Regions from separate parts of the Mesorhizobium sp. B2-8-5 genome, predicted to be linked through region 2. Evidence: riboswitches for the same ligand, from Rfam matches in the RefSeq annotation. Region 2 holds a riboswitch; the other holds the start of a gene.
The links. A riboswitch is a leader RNA that binds a small molecule or an ion and turns the genes downstream of it on or off. The one in region 2 is predicted to bind S-adenosylmethionine.

Region 1 (9,521 bases), 1.6 Mb from region 2:
TCGGCCCGCTTCCGCCCGACTTCAAGGCGCTGAGCTCCGGCTTCATCCCGGACGTAATCGGCCCGCTGATGCTGATCCCGCCGACGGTGAATGCCGCCGGCAAGACCATCGTCGGCAGCGGCTTGACGCTGCATATGACGACGATCGTGCTGGGTCTGGTCGCGGTGCTCGCCTATGCCTATTTCGGCTTCAGGACGCGGCGCAAGCGCGAGCGGCATGGCTATGAGGCGGAGCCCTTCCCGCTGTTCGTCGTCAAGACGCTGGTCGGCAGCGCGCTGGCGCTGTTCCTGGTCTTCCAGTTCGCGAGCTACAGGGGCCTGCCGGTCGTGCTCCTGGTGATGGGCGTGCTGATCTCGCTGTTCGTCTTCGTCACCAAGCGCATGACCATTGGCCGCCGCATCTACGCCATGGGCGGCAACGCCAAGGCCGCGCAGCTCTCGGGCATCAATACCGAGAGGCTGACGCTGCTGGTCTTCATCAACATGGGCGTGCTTTCGGCGCTGGGCGGCCTGATCATCGCGGCGCGCCTCGGCCAAGCGGTGCCGGCAGCGGGTCTCGGCAGCGAGCTCGACGTCATCGCGGCCGTCTTCATCGGCGGCGCCTCGGCGATGGGCGGCGTCGGACAGGTGATCGGCGCCGTGGTCGGCGGCTTCATCATGGGCGTGATGAACAACGGCATGTCGATCATGGGCGTCAATGTCGACTGGCAACAGGTGGTCAAGGGCCTGGTGCTGCTCGGCGCCGTGATCTTCGACGTCTACAACAAGAACAAGGCCTGAAGGCCGGAAGCGGATTTAAGGAGGCATACGGGTTTCAGATCGCGAAGCTGCCGGCAACCCGTCGGCGCCGAGAGTCCAGCAAGGACCCAGGCTCGCGAACGCAATCCGGACGAAGCGTTTCAACCGTGGCGGGGATTGCTCCGCGCCGCGCCAGTCAAGGCTTGCCCGCGGGCGGCCGGCAAAATGAGAGAGGATTTCAACATGCTGATCTCCCAGATCCTCGACGACGCCGAGACGATCCGCGTCGTCGCCCGCAACGGCGGCGGCAAGACAAGGATCATCAACGGCGCGCGCAGCGTCTATTCGCTGGCGATGGAGGCCGCGCGCACCGGCACCGGGCTCGAAGCGCTGATCGAGCGCAAGGGCTATGGCGAGACAGTCGATCTCGATGCCGCCTACAAGAGGGGCAGGCTGGTGTCGCCGATCAACCACCCCGATCCCGCGCATCTGCATCTCACCGGCACCGGCCTGACGCATCTCGGCTCCGCGGCGACGCGCGATTCCATGCACAAGAAGCTCAGCGAGGGCGGCGAGGAGGAGCTCACCGATTCCATGAAGATGTTCCGCATGGGGCTGGAAGGCGGCAAGCCCGCCAAGGGACAGGTCGGCGTGCAGCCGGAATGGTTCTACAAAGGCAACGGCACGATGGCGGTGGCCCCCGGCGCGCCCCTGATGTCGCCGGCCTTTGCGCAGGACGGCGGCGAGGAGCCGGAGATCGCCGGCATCTATGTCATCGGCGATGACGGCGCGCCGTTCCGCGTCGGCTTCACGCTATCGAACGAATTCTCCGACCACGTGACGGAGCGGGTGAACTATCTGTTCCTCGCCCACTCCAAGCTGCGCAACGCTTCGTTCGGTCCGGAGATCCTGATCGGCGACCTGCCGGCCGACATCCGCGGCGGATCGCGCATCTGGCGCCACGGCAAGCTTTTGTGGGAAAAGCCGTTCCTGTCCGGCGAAGCGAACATGTCGCACACCATCGCCAATCTCGAGCACCATCATTTCAAATATTCGGCCTTCCGCCAGCCGGGCGACGTGCATGTGCACATGTTCGGCACCGCGACGCTGTCCTTCGCCGATGGCATCAGGACCGAGGCCGGCGACACGTTCGAGATCGAAGCGCAGGATTTCGGCCTGCCGCTGCGCAACCCGCTGGAGATCGAAAAGCCGGTCAAGGTGGCGGTGAAGGCGCTGTGAGAGCGTGATCTCCCCCAAGGGGGAGATCAGCAGCTCAGACCTTAGCGCGCGGCGCGAAAATGCTTGGAGAGCTTCAGGCCCTGCGCCTGGTAGTTCGATCCCAGGTCGGTGCCGTAAAGAGCCTGCGGGCGCTGCAGCATGTGCTCGTAGACGAGACGGCCGACGATCTGGCCGTGGTCGAGGATGAACGGCACCTCGTGGCTGCGCACTTCGAGCACAGCGCGGCTGCCGCTGCCGCCGGCGGCGGAGTGGCCGAAGCCTGGGTCGAAGAAGCCGGCATAGTGGACGCGGAACTCGCCGACCAACGGATCGAAAGGCGTCATCTCGGCGGCGTAGAGCGGCGGCACGTGCACCGCTTCGCGCGAGACCAGGATGTAGAATTCGTCGGGGTCGAGCACGAGTTCGCCGGCGCCGCTCTTGTAGATCGGCTCCCAGAAATCGACGACATCCTGCGCGGCGCGCTTGTCGACATCGACCAGGCCGGTGTGGTGCTTGCCGCGATAGCCGACAAGGCCGTCCTTGTCGCCGTCGAGGTCGATGGAGAGCGCGATGCCGCCGCCTGAAATATTGGGCGGCTCGGTGGCGACCAGCATCTCGGCGCGGTGAAGGTCGCGCAACTCGCTCTCCGAAAGCACCGCGTTGCCGGTGCGGAAACGGATCTGCGACAGCCGCGAGCCGGCCCGCACGACGATCGGGAAGGTGCGCGGGCTGACTTCGAGATAGAGCGGCCCGTGATAGCCGGCGGCGATCTTGTCGAACTCGTGGCCGCGATCGGTCATCACCCGGGTGAAGATGTCGAGCCGCCCGGTCGAGCTCTTGGGATTGGCGGAAGCGGACACATTCGAGGGCAGCGCCAGGCTTTCGAGCAGCGGCACGATGTAGACGCAACCCGTCTCCAGCACGGCGCCCTCGGCGAGGCTGAATTCATGCAACTTCAGCCGCTCGAGCTTGTCGGCTACCCGATGATCGGGGCCGGGCAGGAAGGAGGCTCGCACGCGGAAGGCCGTGTCGCCGAGCCTCAGGTCAAGGCTGGCCGGCTGGATCTGGTTGGTGTCCAGCGCGCGCGGCGACTTCAGCGCACTGGACTGGAACAGCGCGGAAATATCCTGGTCGGGAAGAATGCCTGTCTGCCGCAAAGTCTTACTCCGCTCTGCTGGTACAAACCTCTTAATGAAGCCGGCAATTGACGCAAGCGCGGCGCGGGTTTAAAGCGTCGTTATCCCGTGGTGATTTGGCCGGTCGGCTTGCAGCCACGTTAAACAAGTCGCTAAAGGACCGTCGAGCCGCAAGGCTATATGGACCGGTTGCGACTTCGCGGCCGGTTTTTTTGTGTCTGGAAGCAGGGCTATGAGCACCAAGAAGCGCAACTGGAAACCTCAGACGGCACTCGTGCATGGCGGAACGCTGCGTTCCGGCTTCGGCGAGACATCCGAGGCGATGTACCTCACCCAGGGCTATGTCTATGAGACCGCGCAAGCCGCGGAAGCCCGCTTCAAGGGCGAGGAGCCCGGTTTCATCTATTCGCGCTACGCCAACCCGACGGTCGACATGTTCGAAAAGCGCATGTGCGCGCTCGAAGGCGCCGAGGATGCCCGCGCCACCGCTTCCGGCATGGCGGCCGTCTCGGCCGCGTTGCTCTGCAGCGCCAAGGCCGGCGACCATATCGTTGCGGCGCGCGCCCTGTTCGGCTCCTGTCGCTGGGTGGTCGAGACGCTGGCGCCGCGCTACGGCATCCAGGCGACGCTGGTCGACGGCACCGACATCGCCAATTGGGAAAAGGCGATAAGGCCGAACACCAAGCTGTTCTTCCTCGAAAGCCCAACCAATCCGACGCTGGAAGTGGTCGACATCGCCGCGGTTGCCAAGCTCGCCAATTCCATCGGCGCGCGCGTGATCGTCGACAATGTCTTCGCCACGCCGCTGCAGCAGAAGCCGCTGCAGCTCGGCGCCCATATTGTCGTCTATTCGGCGACCAAGCACATAGACGGCCAGGGCCGCTGCCTCGGCGGCGTCATCCTGTCCGACAAGAAATGGATCGACGAAAACCTGCACGACTACTTCCGCCACACCGGTCCCAGCCTGTCGCCGTTCAACGCCTGGACGCTGTTGAAAGGCCTGGAGACGCTGCCGCTGCGCGTGCGCCAGCAGACCGAGAGCGCCGGCAAGATCGCGGATTTCCTCGCCGGCCGATCGGAGATAGCCCGCGTCATCTATCCGGGCCGGGCCGATCATCCGCAGGCGGATGTCGTCAAGAAGCAGATGTCGGGTGGCTCGACGCTGATCTGCCTCGACGTCAAGGGCGGCAAGCAGGCGGCCTTCGCCTTTCAGAACGCGCTCGACATCGTGCTGATCTCGAACAATCTCGGCGACGCCAAGAGCCTGATCACCCATCCGGCGACGACCACGCACAAGAATCTGAGCGACGACGCGCGGGCCGAGCTCGGCATCGGGCCGGGCACGCTCAGGCTCTCCGTCGGCCTGGAGGACGCCGACGACCTGCTGGAGGACATCGAGCAGGCGCTGAAGGCGGCCAAATAAGACCTGTAGCGGCGACCGTCACTACACAGGACTTTAAAGCGCGTCGCGCTGAAGCGGATTCAGGCGACGCGCTTTAAGGCTTTGTTTTCATGCATGTCGTTATCGCAAAACCGCTGCACACTTTTGCGCGACATGCATTAGGCAAGCTCTTCCAGTTCGGTCATCGCCTTGGTGCGGATGGTCATGGCGTTGCCGCGCCATTCGACGGCGCCGCCGAACCAGGCGCGCGCCCAGATGGCGGGCAGCAGGGCATCGCGCACGAGCATCGCGGTGACGCTGCGCGGCGACAGGTACCAGCCCTTCGCAAAGGCCAGGAGGCATTCCGGCAGGTAGGCGATCGCCAGCACGCCCAAGGCCGTCGTGGGCAGGCTGACGCCGGCGCTTGCCGCCGCAATCAGCGCCAGCAGCAGCGGCACCGCAGCGCCGGTCAGGATCTCCGGCGCGAAGAACAGCGGGAAGGTGACGCGGCGTAGCCGCGCCCAGCGCGCCTGGCGCGACCAGATCTCGGCGAGCCGGCGCTGGCCGAGCGGCTGCTCGAAAGGCGAAGCGACGAGATTGACGCGCAGGCCCAGGCTGTTGACCAGCTTGGTGGCGGCCGCGTCCTCGGCGATCTCGGCGGCCAAAGCCTGGATACCGCCATTGGCATCGAGCATCGGCTTGTTCCACAGCATGCTCTTGCCTTGGGCGAAGCCGAGCCCAAGCGCCTCGCCGGCATACTGCCAGCGCGCCTGCAGCGTGTTGAGGAAGGCGCATTCGACTTCGGCCCAAAACCCATCCGGCCGCGAGCCGATCGGCGTCGAGCAGACGAGGCCGGTATCCGGGCGCCATGCCGCCATCAGGTGCTGAATATAGTCCTTCGGCATCAGAACATTGGAATCGGCGAGGACCACCCAATCGTGCCGCGCAGCCTGCCAGCCCTTGATGCAGTTGTTGAGCTTGGGGTTGGCGCTGACGCGATCGTCGCCGATCAGGAGTCGCGCAGGCACCTTCGGATAGCGCGCGATCGCCGCATCGATCAGCTTGACCACCGGGTCTTCGGCATGCGCAACGCAGAAGATCAGCTCGTAGAGCGGCCAATCGAGCGAGAAGGCGCGCTGCAGGGTCTCCTGTGTGAACGGCTCGACGCCGCGCGACGGCACGATGATCGAGACCGGCTGTGCGCCGACGGGCGGCGCAATGACATGCCGCCATTTCAGCCGCGACGCGGCGAGCAGGATGCTGGTGAGATTGGACAGAAGAAGGGCTGACGAAGCCAGGCCGGCTGCGATAGTCAGTTCCATCGAGATCTGGTCACTCTCTATCTCTTTGTTTTCACGCAATTCCGGACGGAAAACTGCTCACACTTTTCCTGGAATTGCTCTCGGCCGCATGCGCCCATTTCATTAGTTACAGAGCGCCCGAGTCGCCCGGCACGGTTTGTGCACACCAACATTGTCATGTGTCACTTAAATGACATTGTTTTTCGGCACGTGCGCTACAAGGCTGGCAGGATGGTCGGCGTTGCGCGCCCAACAGCGAAGCGCAACGAATGTTCTGCAGCGGCAACCGGAGTGGCCCATGTATCGCGCAGTGACGCGCAACATCGAAGTGCTAGTCAGGCCCTTCTATCTGGAGGACCGCTCCGATCCGTCCGAGAACCGCTATGTCTGGGGCTATCAGGTGACGATCGACAACCGCTCCGACGAGTTCGTGCAGCTTGTGTCGCGCTACTGGCACATCACCGATGGTCGAGGCCGGGTCGAGGAGGTGCGCGGCGCCGGCGTCGTCGGCGACCAGCCGGAACTCAATCCTGGCGACAGCTACCAGTACACCTCGGGCTGCCCGCTCTCGACGCCGTCGGGCATCATGGTCGGCCATTACACGATGCGCAACGGCCGCGGCGAGACGTTCGATATCGCCATTCCGGCTTTCTCGCTCGATATGCCGGGGACAAGGCGCACGGTGAATTAGGCGTCGGCGATTAGCGTCTTTCTCCCCGTTCCACGGGGAGAAATGCCCGGCAGGGCAATGAGGGGCAGCGCCAAATTTCTGAGATTTTTTGAGGCAGACGACCGCGTCGCCAGCGTGTCGCTATCACCACCAACCAAGGCGTTGCCCCTCATCCGCCCTTCGGGCACCTTCTCCCCGTGGAACGGGGAGAAGGTAAAGACGCTACTTCGCGAACTCGGCCGGGTCGAAGTCGTATTGCGTCGAGCAGAACTCGCAGGCGACGTGGATGCCGCCGTCCTCGGTCGAGTCCTTGATCTCCTGGGCCGAAAAGCCTTCGAGAATGCCGCGGATCTTGTCGCGCGAGCAGGAGCACTGGTCGGCGACCGGCACGCCGCGGAAGACGCGCACGCCATGTTCGTGGAACAGCCGGTAAAGCAGCCGCTCGGCGCCCACCGTCGGGTCGATCAACTCGGTCGGCTCGATCGTGCCGAGCAGCGCCAGCAACTCCTGCCAGGAATTGTCGGCCGGGTGGTCCGCAACGTCACGCGGATCGCCGTCGCCACCGGAAATATCGGGAACGCGCATGCGCTCCGGCGATTGCGGCAGGAATTGCGCCAGGATGCCGCCGGCGCGCCACTGCTCGCGTGCGCCCGCCGGGCCGGGCGTGACCAGCTTGGCGACCGACATCTTGATCTCGGTCGGGATCTGCTCCGACTGCCGGAAATAGGTACGCGCGGCATCCTCCAGCGAGGTGCCGTCGAGCTGGACGATGCCCTGGTAGCGCTGCGTATGCGTGCCCTGGTCGATGGTTAGAGCCAGGACGCCGTTGCCGAGCAGCGTCTGCTGCGAGGTCTCGCCGGCGGCGGTCAGCGCCTGCAGCCGGTCGGCATCGAAACGCGCATAGGCGCGCAGCGCATGCGGCGTGGTGAAATCGGCCACCAGCATGTCGACCGGACCGTCGGTGCGGGTCTGCAGGATGAACTTGCCTTCGAACTTCAGCGAGGTGCCGAGCAGCACGGTGAGCACGCAGGCTTCCGCCAGCAGGCGGGCGACCGGCTCTGGGTAATTGTGGCGGCTCAAAATAGCGTCGAGCATCGGCCCGAGCTGCACGGTACGGCCGCGCACATCGAGCGGCGCGACCTCGTAAGGCACGACGTGATCGTCGCCGGCGAAGCCAAATTCACCGAGTTGGGGTTTATGCTCAGCCAAGGTCTGGGTTTCCAACATGACAAAACTCCGGGGCGCAGCCATGCAACCCGATGAGCCGCATGCGTCGAAGCGCGTTCAATTTACGTGATGGCCCGCAAATAGGCATCACATATCCCCAGATCAAGTTGAGCCCGATCGGGCCGGAAGCGGTCAGGTCGGCCCTTCTCAAGCGCCCAGGCACCAGGCCAGCACCGCCTTCTGGGCGTGCAACCGGTTCTCGGCCTCGTCGAAGACCACCGAATGCGGCCCGTCGATCACCTCGTCGGTGACCTCCTCGCCGCGATGCGCCGGCAGGCAGTGCATGAACAAAGCATCGGCCTTGGCCTTTGCCATCAGCGCCGCATTGACCTGATAGGGCAGGAAGACGTTGTGGCCGCGGGCGCGATGCTCTTGGCCCATCGAGACCCAGCTGTCGGTGACGACGCAGTCGGCCTTGTCGACGGCCTCCTCGGCGGACCTGGAAAACCGGACCTTGCCGCCATTGGCTTTCGACCAGTCGACATATTTCTCGAACGGCTCGCTGCCTTCCGGCACCGCGACATTGAGATTGAAGCGGAACCGAGCCGAGGCTTCCAGGAGCGAATGCAGCACATTGTTGCCGTCGCCGGTCCAGGCGAAGGTCTTGCCGGCCACCGGCCCGCGATGTTCCTCAAAGGTCATGATGTCGGCCATGAGCTGGCAGGGGTGCGTGTCGTCGGTCAGCCCGTTGATCACCGGAACGGTGGCGCTCTCGGTGAGCTCCAGCAGCCGGTCATGCGAGGTGGTGCGGATCATGATGGCGTCGACGTAACGCGACAGCACCTTTGCCGTGTCGGCGATCGTCTCCGACCGGCCGAGCTGCATCTCGGTGCCGGTCAGCATGATGGTCTCGCCGCCGAGCTGGCGCATGCCGACATCGAAGGAAACGCGCGTGCGCGTCGACGGCTTGTCGAAGATCATGGCCAGCACCTTGCCATCGAGCGGTTTTGAACGCTCGCCCGCCTTGAGCCTGGTCTTTCGCGCCACCGCGTCGTCCAGCATGATGCGCAGGTCGCCTGCGGAAACGGCGGATAGATCGGTGAAGTGGCGAACACTCATCGGCAGGTTCCAGAAATTATTTGGCGGCTTCGGCCGCAATCGCGTCGGTCAGGCTCTTGGCGCCGCCGCGAATGCGCTCCAGCGCCTCGCCGATCTCCTCGTCGGTGACGGTGAGCGGCGGCAGGAGGCGGATGACGTTGTCGCCCGCCGGCACGGCAAGCAGGTGCTGGTCGCGCAGCGCCATGTTCACCTTGGTGTTGGGCATGGCGCATTTCAGGCCGAGCATAAGGCCGGTTCCCCTGATGCCCTCGATGACGTCGGGGAATTCATCGGCCACCGCCGCAAGGCCCTGCTTCAGAAGCAGCGCCTTGCGCTGCACGTCCTCGAGGAAGCCGTCGGCCAGGACAATGTCGAGCACGGCGTTGCCGACGGCCATCGCCAACGGATTGCCGCCGAAGGTGGTGCCGTGCACGCCGGCCGTCATGCCGGTCGCCGCCTCGTCGGTGGCAAGGCAGGCGCCCATCGGAAAGCCGCCGCCTATGCCCTTGGCGATCGCCATCAGGTCGGGCGTGACGCCTGTCCATTCATGCGCGAACAGCTTGCCGGTGCGGCCGATGCCGCACTGGACCTCGTCGAAGATCAAAAGCAGGCCATGCTTGTCGCAGAGTTGCCGCAGCCGCTTCAAGGACTGCGTCGGCACCGGCCGTATGCCGCCCTCGCCTTGCACCGGCTCGATCAGGATCGCCGCGGTCTCCGGCGTAATCGCCTTTTCCGCGGCGTCGATGTCGTCGAAAGCCACCTGGTCGAACCCCTCGACCTTCGGGCCGAAGCCTTCGAGATATTTGTACTGGC
Region 2 (9,521 bases):
GCCTCGGCATGCGCGAGCGTGGGCAGCAGGCTGAGCGCCGCCGCGAGAATGACGTGTCTGATTTTCATGGATAGTCCTCCCTTTTTTGTCTGGCTTGATTGCCCTCAGAGCATGATGCCGAAAAGTGTGCAGCGGTTTTCGGACGACATCATGCTCTATCTCCCTGATTTGGAACCGGATTCAGATTTCAGGTTGATGCCGCCTGAAACCCGAATCCGGTTCTAGGCCGCGCGGCGCGTTGTCCATTTGTCGATGCCGACGGCGATGATGATGACGAGGCCGATCATCAGTTCCTGCACGAAGGGCGAGACGCCCATCAGCACAAGGCCGTTGCGCATCACGCCGATGATCAGCACGCCGAGTATGGTTCCAAGGATGGTGCCCTCGCCGCCCGACAGCGAGGCGCCGCCGACGATGGTCGCGGCGATGACGTCGAGCTCCAGCCCGAGGCCGGTGCGGCCGGCCTGCCCGCTGGGCAGGAAGGCGAGGCTGAGGATGCCGGCGAAGGCGGCGAGCAGCCCCATCAGCACGAAAGCCCAGATCTTCACGGTGTTGACGGAAATGCCCGACACGCGCGCCGCTTTGGCGCTGCCGCCCACGGCATACACCCGGAAGCCGAAGTTCAAATAGGAAAGCACCAGCCATGCCAGCACGGCGATGACGGCGAAGAACACGAGCTGCATCGGAATGACGCTGAACAGATAGCCCTGACCCATGAAGTTGAAGGTGTCGAGAACGTCGGGAAGCGCGCCGTTGCGCGCGTTGACGGTGACGGGCTGGCCGTTGGTCAGGATGAGCGCGGCGCCGCGGACGATGCTGAGCATGCCGAGCGTGGCGATGAGCGAGGGCAGGCGGCCGTAGGTGGACAGGGTACCGTTGATGACGCCGATGACGGCGCCGGCGAAGAGGCCGACCGCGAGCGCCGGCAACAACCCCCAGCCAGCGACGATCAGCATGCCGGTGGCAAGCCCCGAAAAGGCGTAGGTCGATCCGACGGACAGATCCACCTCGCCGGAGATCAGCACGAATGTCATGCCGACCGCCATGATCCCGAGCAGCGAAACCTGTCGGCCTATGTTCAAGAGGTTCAGCGACGTGAGGAAGCTGTCGGTCGCGAAGGTCAGGAACAAGCAGATCACGACCAGCGCGATGAACACGCCAGCCTCACGGACCCGCAAGAGTCGCGACAATTCAAACCGGCCTGCGGCTGCCGCGCGCGCGCCGCTCCTGACCGTATCGGCCATCCCATTCCTCCCTCGACGGCGGCGCGACGGCTGCAGCCGTCCGTCGCTGTTCTTCATCTCCCCATCGATCCGCAGCCTGGGCCCAAGCCCGGTTCGATGTCCTCAAGGCCGGGCTTCTGCCCGGTCGTGCTTGCTCAGGAAGCCTGCTGGAAAGAACCGGCAGGCACCTTGCGCAATTGTTCGTAGTTGCCGTATTCGCGCACCTTCTTGAAGGGCGCGTTCTCGACCGCGTTGTAGGAGCAGATATAGCCCCAGCGATACGTGTCCGAGCGGTTCGCGTCCGAACGGTGCAGCAGGTTGCCGTCGAAGACCAGGGCGTCGCCCGCCTCCATCTCGACATAGATGTGCTCGAAGCGCTTCAGGGCAGCTTCCAGGTGCTCATGCTCGACATTGGTCTGCTCGTTCTCGCGGATATGATTGAGGCGGCCGAGCTTGTGCGTGCCCTTGAGCACCTGAAGGCAGCCGTTTTCGCGGGTCGCCTTGTCGAGCGCGACGTAGATGCTCATCATTTCCGGTGCCAGGCAGCCGTAATTGTACCAGTAGCCGAAGTCCTGGTGCCATTCCCATGCGCCGCCTTCGTTGGGCTGCTTCATCGTCATCTTGTGGCTGTAGAGGTAGATCGGCTTGCCGACGGCGTCCTCGGCCAGATCGACCATGCGCTCGTCGCGGGCCAGCAGGCCGTATTTGTCGTCTTCGGCCTTGGTCCACATCTTCAGCAGCGTGGTCTTGCCCTCCTTGTCGCCCTTGGACATCACGCCGCCCTTGCTCTGCTCCTCCGCGAGCTGCTTGCGGGCGTGGTCGCGAAAGTTGGCGACTTCACCGGCGCCCAGCAGGCCACGGCGAATGATGTAGCCGTCGCGAGCGTAAAGCTCGGCTTCATGTCTGGTCATCGCGAGCATCGGTATTCTCCCTGGAACCCCAAAGCGTCCCGCGATGCGGCACGGGCGCCCCTGAACCTTTTTGAAGGCCTGGTTCCGATCCGTTTCCGGCCGGAAATCCCAGGCTCTTGAGGAGAATTTAGCCCCTCCGCCGCGGAACAAAATGGACAAAGGGAACGTATTTTTTGTATAAAACGCGCATGCACAAAAGAACGTCCGTAATTGAGAGTTTCCACTATGTGCCAGCCCCGGCCTGGACCCGCGCCGCGTTCAGCGTGCTGCGCGCCGGAAAAGTCGCCGCCGGACCGGATTACCGGATAGAACGCGCCGTCTATCCCGGACAGGACATCATCTACTGTCTTGCCGGCGCCGGCTATGTCGAAACGCTTGGGCAAAGGATAGACGTCGGGGCTGGTCAATTGGTCTGGATGGCGAACGAGGCTCCGCACGTCCATTCCGCCGATCCCCGGGATCCTTGGACGGTACTTTGGTTCAGGCTGGACGGCCCGGAGCCCGCCATCCTGCGGCGCAAGCTGTTCGGAGAGGGCACGCCGCGCGCCACCTTCGCCGAGGGAACAACTCCAGTCCCATGGTTCGAGCGCCTGTTTGCCGCGTTGCGCCGCCGCGACGCCAGCCTCGATCTGCGCCTTTCGCAACTGGTTGCCGAATTCCTGCTCCTGATCGATCGCGCGTTGGCGGGGCCGGATAGCGACGACCTGCCGAAACCGCTCGCTTCTGGTATCGAGGCGATGCGCGGGGCGCTCGGTTTCGCATGGACCGCGTCGGCCCTGTCGGCCGTCACCGGGCTCGGGCCGTCGCAGACCCGGCGGATGTTTCAGCGCTATCTTCGCACCAGCCCGCATCAGTGGCTGATGCGCGAGCGCTTGATGCACGCGCAGTCGCTGCTGGTGCAGGACGACCAGCCGATCGCCGAGATTGCCGAGACATGCGGCTTTTGCGACGTCTATCATTTCGGTCGCGAATTCAGGCGATCCGTTGGCATTTCGCCTTCGGCCTGGCGGCGCAGCGAATTAGGTGTTGCGTCGAAGCGCTGAACAGATTCCGTGAAGGCGCCACACGGCTTTCCGGCAAGAAACTGCGACAAGACAAGGCAGGCCATGTGTTGGCTTGGCAGGAAATGGCCTGCTTGGGTGCGGTGAACCGACTGGAGCGCCGCGAGGAGGCTACCCGTTGACGAAGCGCGGCGCTGGTCCTAGAAGAACTGCCAGACTTCCGTGGTGATTTGGCCGGTCGGCTTGCAGCCACGTTAAACAACTCGCTAAAGGGCCGTTTGCAACCTGTAACCGGCTTTGCGACGGCAATGCCGGTTTTTTGTTGTCCGCTGCCGGCCGGACACCGCGTCGGGACGAGACCGATGCGGACAGGATGAGGATGGACATGGCCGCTCAGCGCGCTGCAAGGACCAAGGACGAGGCCGACCATCCGTCGAGCCCGGTGCTGCAGTTCGGCCCCGACAAGCCGCTGAAGCTCGACGCCGGCACGCTGCTGTCGCCTTTCCAGATCGCCTACCAGACCTATGGCACGCTCAACGCCGCGCGCTCCAACGCCATCCTCGTCTGCCACGCGCTGACGGGCGACCAGCACGTGGCCAATACCAATCCGGTGACCGGCAAGCCCGGCTGGTGGGAAGTGCTGATCGGCCCAGGCAAGATCATCGACACCAACCGCTTCTTCGTCATCTGCGCAAACGTCATCGGCGGCTGTCTCGGCTCGACCGGCCCGGCCTCGACCAATCCGGCGACGGGCAAGCCTTATGGGCTCGACCTGCCCATTATCACCATCCGCGACATGGTGCGCGCGCAGGCGATGCTGGTCGATCATTTCGGCATCGAAAAGCTGTTCTGCGTGCTTGGCGGCTCGATGGGCGGCATGCAGGTGCTGGAATGGGCGGCGAGCCATTCGGAGCGTGTGTTCTGCGCCCTGCCGATCGCCAGCGGCGCCCGCCATTCCTCGCAGAACATCGCCTTCCATGAAGTCGGCCGACAGGCCGTCATGGCCGATCCGGAGTGGCATGGCGGCAAATATCTCGATTTCGGCAAGCGGCCGGAAAAGGGGCTCGCCGTCGCGCGCATGGCCGCCCACATCACCTACCTTTCGGAAGCAGCGCTCCACCGCAAATTCGGCCGCAACCTGCAAGACCGCGAGGCGCTCACCTTCGGCTTCGACGCCGATTTCCAGATCGAAAGCTATCTGCGCCACCAGGGCATGACCTTCGTCGACCGCTTCGACGCCAACTCCTACCTCTATCTGACCCGCGCGATGGACTATTTCGACCTTGCCGCCGATCATGGCGGGCGCCTCGCCGACGCCTTCGCCGGCACCAAGACGCGCTTTTGCCTGGTCTCCTTCACCAGCGACTGGCTGTTCCCGACCGAGGAGAGCCGGTCGATCGTGCATGCCTTGAACGCGGCGGGCGCTTCCGTCTCCTTCGTCGAGATCGAGACCGATCGCGGCCACGACGCCTTCCTGCTCGACGAGCCGGAGCTGTTCGCGGCCATCAACGGCTTCATCGCATCGGCAGCCCGCGCCAGGGGGCTCAGCGCATGACCCCGAGCCGAAGGTCAGCGAACGCAAAAAGTTGCGGACTTTTCGGAGCTGGATCATGCGCCATGCAGGAGGCAAGGCCATGAGCGTCAATCGCGCCCAGCGTGTCGACCTCGAGGTCGTCACCGATCTCATCCCGGCCAATTCGCGCGTCCTCGATGTCGGCTCGGGCGACGGCGTGCTTCTGGAACTCCTGCAGGAGACCAAGCAGGTCGACGGCCGCGGGCTGGAACTGTCGCAGCGTGGCGTCAATGAATGCGTGGCGCGCGGGCTATCGGTTATCCAGGGCGACGCCGACACGGATCTGAAATTCTACGCCGACAAGGGCTTCGACTTCGTCGTGCTGTCGCAGACGCTGCAGGCGACGCGCAACCCGAAGGTCGTGCTCGACGAACTGCTTCGGATCGGCAACCGCGCCATCGTCTCCTTCCCCAATTTCGGCCACTGGCGCGTGCGCTTTTCGCTGCTGATCAAGGGCAGGATGCCGGTCACCAAGGACCTGCCCTACTCCTGGTACGACACGCCCAACATCCACTTCTGCACCATCCGCGACTTCGTCAACCTGTGCGAGGAACTCGGCGCGACGGTCGAGAAAGCAACCGCGCTCGACGCCAACGGCCAGAAGATCGGCCTGTCGATGCCCTGGTGGTTCTGGAACTTCTTCGGCCAGCAGGCGGTGTTTTTGTTGAGGCGCTGACGGGTGGCTTCGCCCCGGGCTTTTTGCTAAGTCTCGCGCCGGGCGGGGTGGAACATGATGGCGGAACGACCAACCTATTCGGTTGTCCTCGAGATGGAGAATGCCAACTTCATCGACTGGGCTGAGGTCAGCGTAGGGTTGAACGCGCTCGCACGCGAGATTGCCTCGGTTTCCGAAGCCGGCATGGCCAGGCCCACGGTCATCATATCGCATGCCGGAGAGCCATCCGACGGCGATTTGCTGCGCAGCAGTTTCGAGGCCGAAGCACCCCACTTGGGTCAAGTCGCCGAGCTGGTCTTCGCGGCCTGTGCCGGTGGCCGCTACTACGATCTCAAGAACAATGGCGTCCTTTTGACCGAAGCCGACATCGTGGTTTTCGTCGACTCGGATTCGGTTGCCGAACCAAATTGGCTTTCAGGTCTGTTGACGCCCTTCAAACGGCCGGAAACCGTCTGCGTGAACGGCTACACCTATCTTTTGCACGACGACTTCTTCTCGCGGACCTTTGCTCTGCTCTGGTTCTTTCCCCTGGCCGAAGGGGACAAAAAATTTGCAGCCAAACGTGCTCTCAACGCCAACAACATCGCCTTTCGGCACGACTGGATATCCAGCCACCCATTTCCAGCACACAACGGCTTCAAGGTCTCCTGCACGCTGCTGATGCATGAGCTTTGGAGCGAAGGCCACAAGATAGTCAATGTGGACGCGCGCGTTCACCACTATTCCCCGCGCGGCTGGCGGTTCTTCTTTTGGCGCGCTCTGGTGACCGGCAGGGACGCCGATCGAAAATTCGTCGAGCTTCACGCGCCTGGCAGGGTTCAGCGTATCGTCAAATCATTCACGCGCTGGGGGACAATGTCGTGGCGCACGCTGCGGCGCGTGGTCAACCTCGCACCGCAGACCGGCATGCCGGCCTGGCAAATTCCCTTCGCGGCGATTGTTGGCCTGACGTTCTACACTTTCGCGTTTCTCGGCCATTTCAGCCTGGCGGCGGGGCTCGTTCGCGACGGACCTGAAATCGTGCCCGACTATGTCGTGCACAGTTAGGGCAATTCCAGGAAAAGTGTGAGCGGTTTTCCGTCCGGTATTGCGTAGAAACAAAGAGATAGAGCGGTTCGCCGTTTCCGTGAAACGGTGAAACGCGCTAGGGTAATTCCAGGAAAGGCGCGCTGTTCTGCTACCCAAGCACATCCGTAGCCTTGTGCGGATGCTCGACGCCATCGACGAAGACCACGTCGGATTCAGAATTGTGGGTGCGCAACTCGAGGATCTGTTGATATGCGGGCGACCGGTACCAGTCCCGCACATGCTGGCTGTCGGGGAATTCGATGACGATCAGATGCCCGGGCCAGTTGTTTTCGACGACCTCGACATCGCCGCCATGGACGACGAAGCGTCCGCCGAACGGCGCCAGCGTGGCGTCGATCTTCTCCAGATACTCGATCATCCAGGGACCCGGCGTGACTTGGCGCATGTGGGCAACGGCGTAAGCGGTCATGATCCTGCTCCTTCATGGGACTGAAGCCGATCGGCCGGCCTCGTTGGGTCATCATGCAAAAGTCAGGTAGTCCGGTCGATTACCTTGGACGTCATCGAGACAACGCCGACCATCGCCCCGGCGGGCTGTCGCCTAGCCAGAACGTCGATTGTGTTGCCATCAAACCGCAATGTTGCGGAAAAGCCACTAATTCGGCGTTTCTCGGATAGCTTTGCGTGACACAAGCGTGGCTTTTTTGTAGCGTCTGTCGCAAATCAGAGGTGGGACGCGAGGATAGCCATCAGACCCATCCGACAAACGCTAGATCCGACCGGCAGTGGCAGCCCGATGTCGAACCAGGACGCTCCGCTGATCTCTGTGATCACGCCGACCCACAACCGGCGCAGCCAGGTCGTGCGCGCGGTGGAAAGCGTTCTGGCGCAGACACTTACCCGCTTCGAGCACATCGTGGTCGACGACGGTTCGACCGACGGGACGGCCGCCGCGTTGGCCGAAATCCGCGACCCGAGGCTGATCTATGTCGGCGCCAAATGGCGCGGCGCCAATGCCGCGCGCAATGCGGGCATTGAGCGCGCCCGGGCGCCGGTCGTGACCTTCCTCGATTCGGACGATGTCTATCTGCCCGATCGGCTGGAGCGGACGCTGGCGCGCTTCGACCAGAATCCCTCGCTCGAAGTTCTCATCAGCTCGTTCTTGTCGCTGAAAGGCAGCCGCAGCACCAAATGCATCAATCGCGACGCTTTCCTCGATAAGAGCACGCTGCAGCGTGCCCTGGTCTCGCAGACCATCTTCATTGCCGGCTCGGCGATCACCGCAAGGCACGAGTCGTTGCTCGCGATCGGCGGCTATGACAGCGACATCACGCGCATGCAGGATCGCGAATTGCTGCTGCGCTTTGCCCAGCGCAGCGGCGCCTTGCTGTCCGAGGATATCGACTGGAAGAAGTACAATTCGGAGAATTCCATCTCCGGCCGCCGCGACGGCTATGTCGAGGCCTACGCCAGTCTGATCGACAAGCATCCTTATATCGCCGACCGCTATCCCGACGTTCCGCCTTACATGATTGCGCGCCAGATCATCGCCGATATCCTCAAGGGCAGGTTGCCGCAGGCGTTTTCGGGCTATCACGCCAACCGGTCGTCCAAGTCGCTCGGCTACTCGCCCGCCGAACTCTTGCGCGGCTATGTCGTCGGCCGCCGCTGGCGGCGCGACTGCTACGACGAGTTCCGCGCCAAATATGGCGCCCGGGCGGTCTGATTGCCTCCTTGACGCGATGCCGACGAAAACCGCTGCACACTTTTCCGTCAGGAACTGCGTGAAAACAAAGAGATAGAGCCGTTTTCCGCGGAACGGTGAAACGCCCTATGCTTCAGTGGTTTCCTTCTTGCGGCGAGCCGCCGGAGGCGGTGGTTCGATCGCCCCGGCCCTGACTCGCGCGGGTTTCAGCGCCGGCGCGCCGGTATCCTTGACGATGTTCAGCGAGCGCGGAAAAAACTGATTGTTGTGCTGACCACGTCCGATATTGACGATCGCGGTTTCGGGCAGGCGCTTCTGAAGCATGGCCAGAACCCGCCGCAACGTCGGCCCGTCGAACGCGTCAAGCGCCTCGTCGATGATCACCCATTTCGGCTTGCGCAAGGCGAGCCTGGCGAAGGCCAGCGCCCGTTGTTCGTCGTCGCTGAGCTCGCGTTCCCAGCGCCCGGGATGATCAAGGGCGGTTGCCAGCCGGTCGAGGCCGACCTCGGCAAGCACCGCCGCGATCTCGGCATCGCCGGCCGGGGCTTCGCCGTTCGGATGATCGAGCACCTCGCGCAGCGTGCCGGCCGGGAAATAAGGCACGCGCGGCACGAAGATGGGGGTCTCGCCGGCCGGCAGGCCGATCCGGCCGCTCCCCCATGGCCACAGGCCGGCGATGGCCCGGAAGAACAATGTCTTGCCGGCGCCCGGCTCGCCGGTGATCATGACGCGCTCGCCGGCGTGGATCTCGACGTCCGTCTGGGCAAGCTTGGTGCAGCCTTCCGGCGAAGCCACCTCAAGCGTGTCGAAGGTCAGGCTGCCATTGGCGTTTTCGCCGAACCGGATGCGTTTTTCCGTGTCATGCAGCGCGTCGGTTTCGGTGAGCGCGATGCGGAAGTCGGCCACCCGCATCAGCGTCGCGCGCCAGTCGGCGATGCTGCCGATATTGTTGATGAACCAGCGCAGGGACGAATGAACCTGGTTGAAGGCGCCGACCGCCATCATCAGCCCGCCGAACGAGATGTCGCCCGAGAAATAGACCGGCGAAGCCACCAGGATGGGCGCCACCACCGTTATCCAGCCATAGGTGTCGGTCACCCAGGATAGGTTGATCTGCGCGGTGAAGATGCGCCGCATGGCGCCCAGCACCGTGCCGAGGTCGAGCTCGAGCCGGCGCCGGGCATCGGGCTCGCCATGATAGAGCGCGATCGCGTCGACATTCTCATTCACCCGCACCATGGAGGAGCGCAGCTCCGCTTCGCGGGTGTAGCGCTCGCTGTTGAGACTGATCAGCGGACGCCCGACCAGCCAGCTCAGCCACGAGGCGATGCCGGCATAGAGGAACGCGGCCCACACCATGTAGCCCGGTATCGCCAACGAATAGCCGCCGACGTGGAACACGA

Region 1: linked by a shared signal. The riboswitch ahead of FJ430_RS31265 (O-succinylhomoserine sulfhydrylase) and the one ahead of metX (homoserine O-acetyltransferase MetX) in region 2 are both predicted to bind S-adenosylmethionine.

What each region holds. Positions count from the first base shown of each region.
Region 1 is NZ_CP083951.1:6,393,362-6,402,882, forward strand. Features, by position in the region: gene mmsB (multiple monosaccharide ABC transporter permease) at 1-779, shown strand, start outside; gene araD1 (AraD1 family protein) at 981-1,976, shown strand; gene FJ430_RS31260 (2'-deoxycytidine 5'-triphosphate deaminase) at 2,018-3,112, opposite strand; SAM riboswitch at 3,190-3,267, shown strand; gene FJ430_RS31265 (O-succinylhomoserine sulfhydrylase) at 3,324-4,514, shown strand; gene FJ430_RS31270 (ceramide glucosyltransferase) at 4,652-5,794, opposite strand; gene apaG (Co2+/Mg2+ efflux protein ApaG) at 6,072-6,464, shown strand; gene FJ430_RS31280 (Hsp33 family molecular chaperone) at 6,666-7,694, opposite strand; gene argF (ornithine carbamoyltransferase) at 7,818-8,729, opposite strand; gene FJ430_RS31290 (aspartate aminotransferase family protein) at 8,746-9,521, opposite strand, start outside.
Region 2 is NZ_CP083951.1:1,571,053-1,580,573, reverse strand. Features, by position in the region: gene FJ430_RS07685 (sugar ABC transporter substrate-binding protein) at 1-68, opposite strand, end outside; gene FJ430_RS07680 (ABC transporter permease) at 222-1,244, opposite strand; gene FJ430_RS07675 (phytanoyl-CoA dioxygenase family protein) at 1,379-2,134, opposite strand; gene FJ430_RS07670 (AraC family transcriptional regulator) at 2,323-3,177, shown strand; SAM riboswitch at 3,348-3,425, shown strand; gene metX (homoserine O-acetyltransferase MetX) at 3,521-4,690, shown strand; gene metW (methionine biosynthesis protein MetW) at 4,770-5,384, shown strand; gene FJ430_RS07655 (glycosyltransferase) at 5,439-6,431, shown strand; gene FJ430_RS07650 (DUF1330 domain-containing protein) at 6,562-6,882, opposite strand; gene FJ430_RS07645 (glycosyltransferase family 2 protein) at 7,210-8,139, shown strand; gene FJ430_RS07640 (ABC transporter ATP-binding protein/permease) at 8,245-9,521, opposite strand, start outside.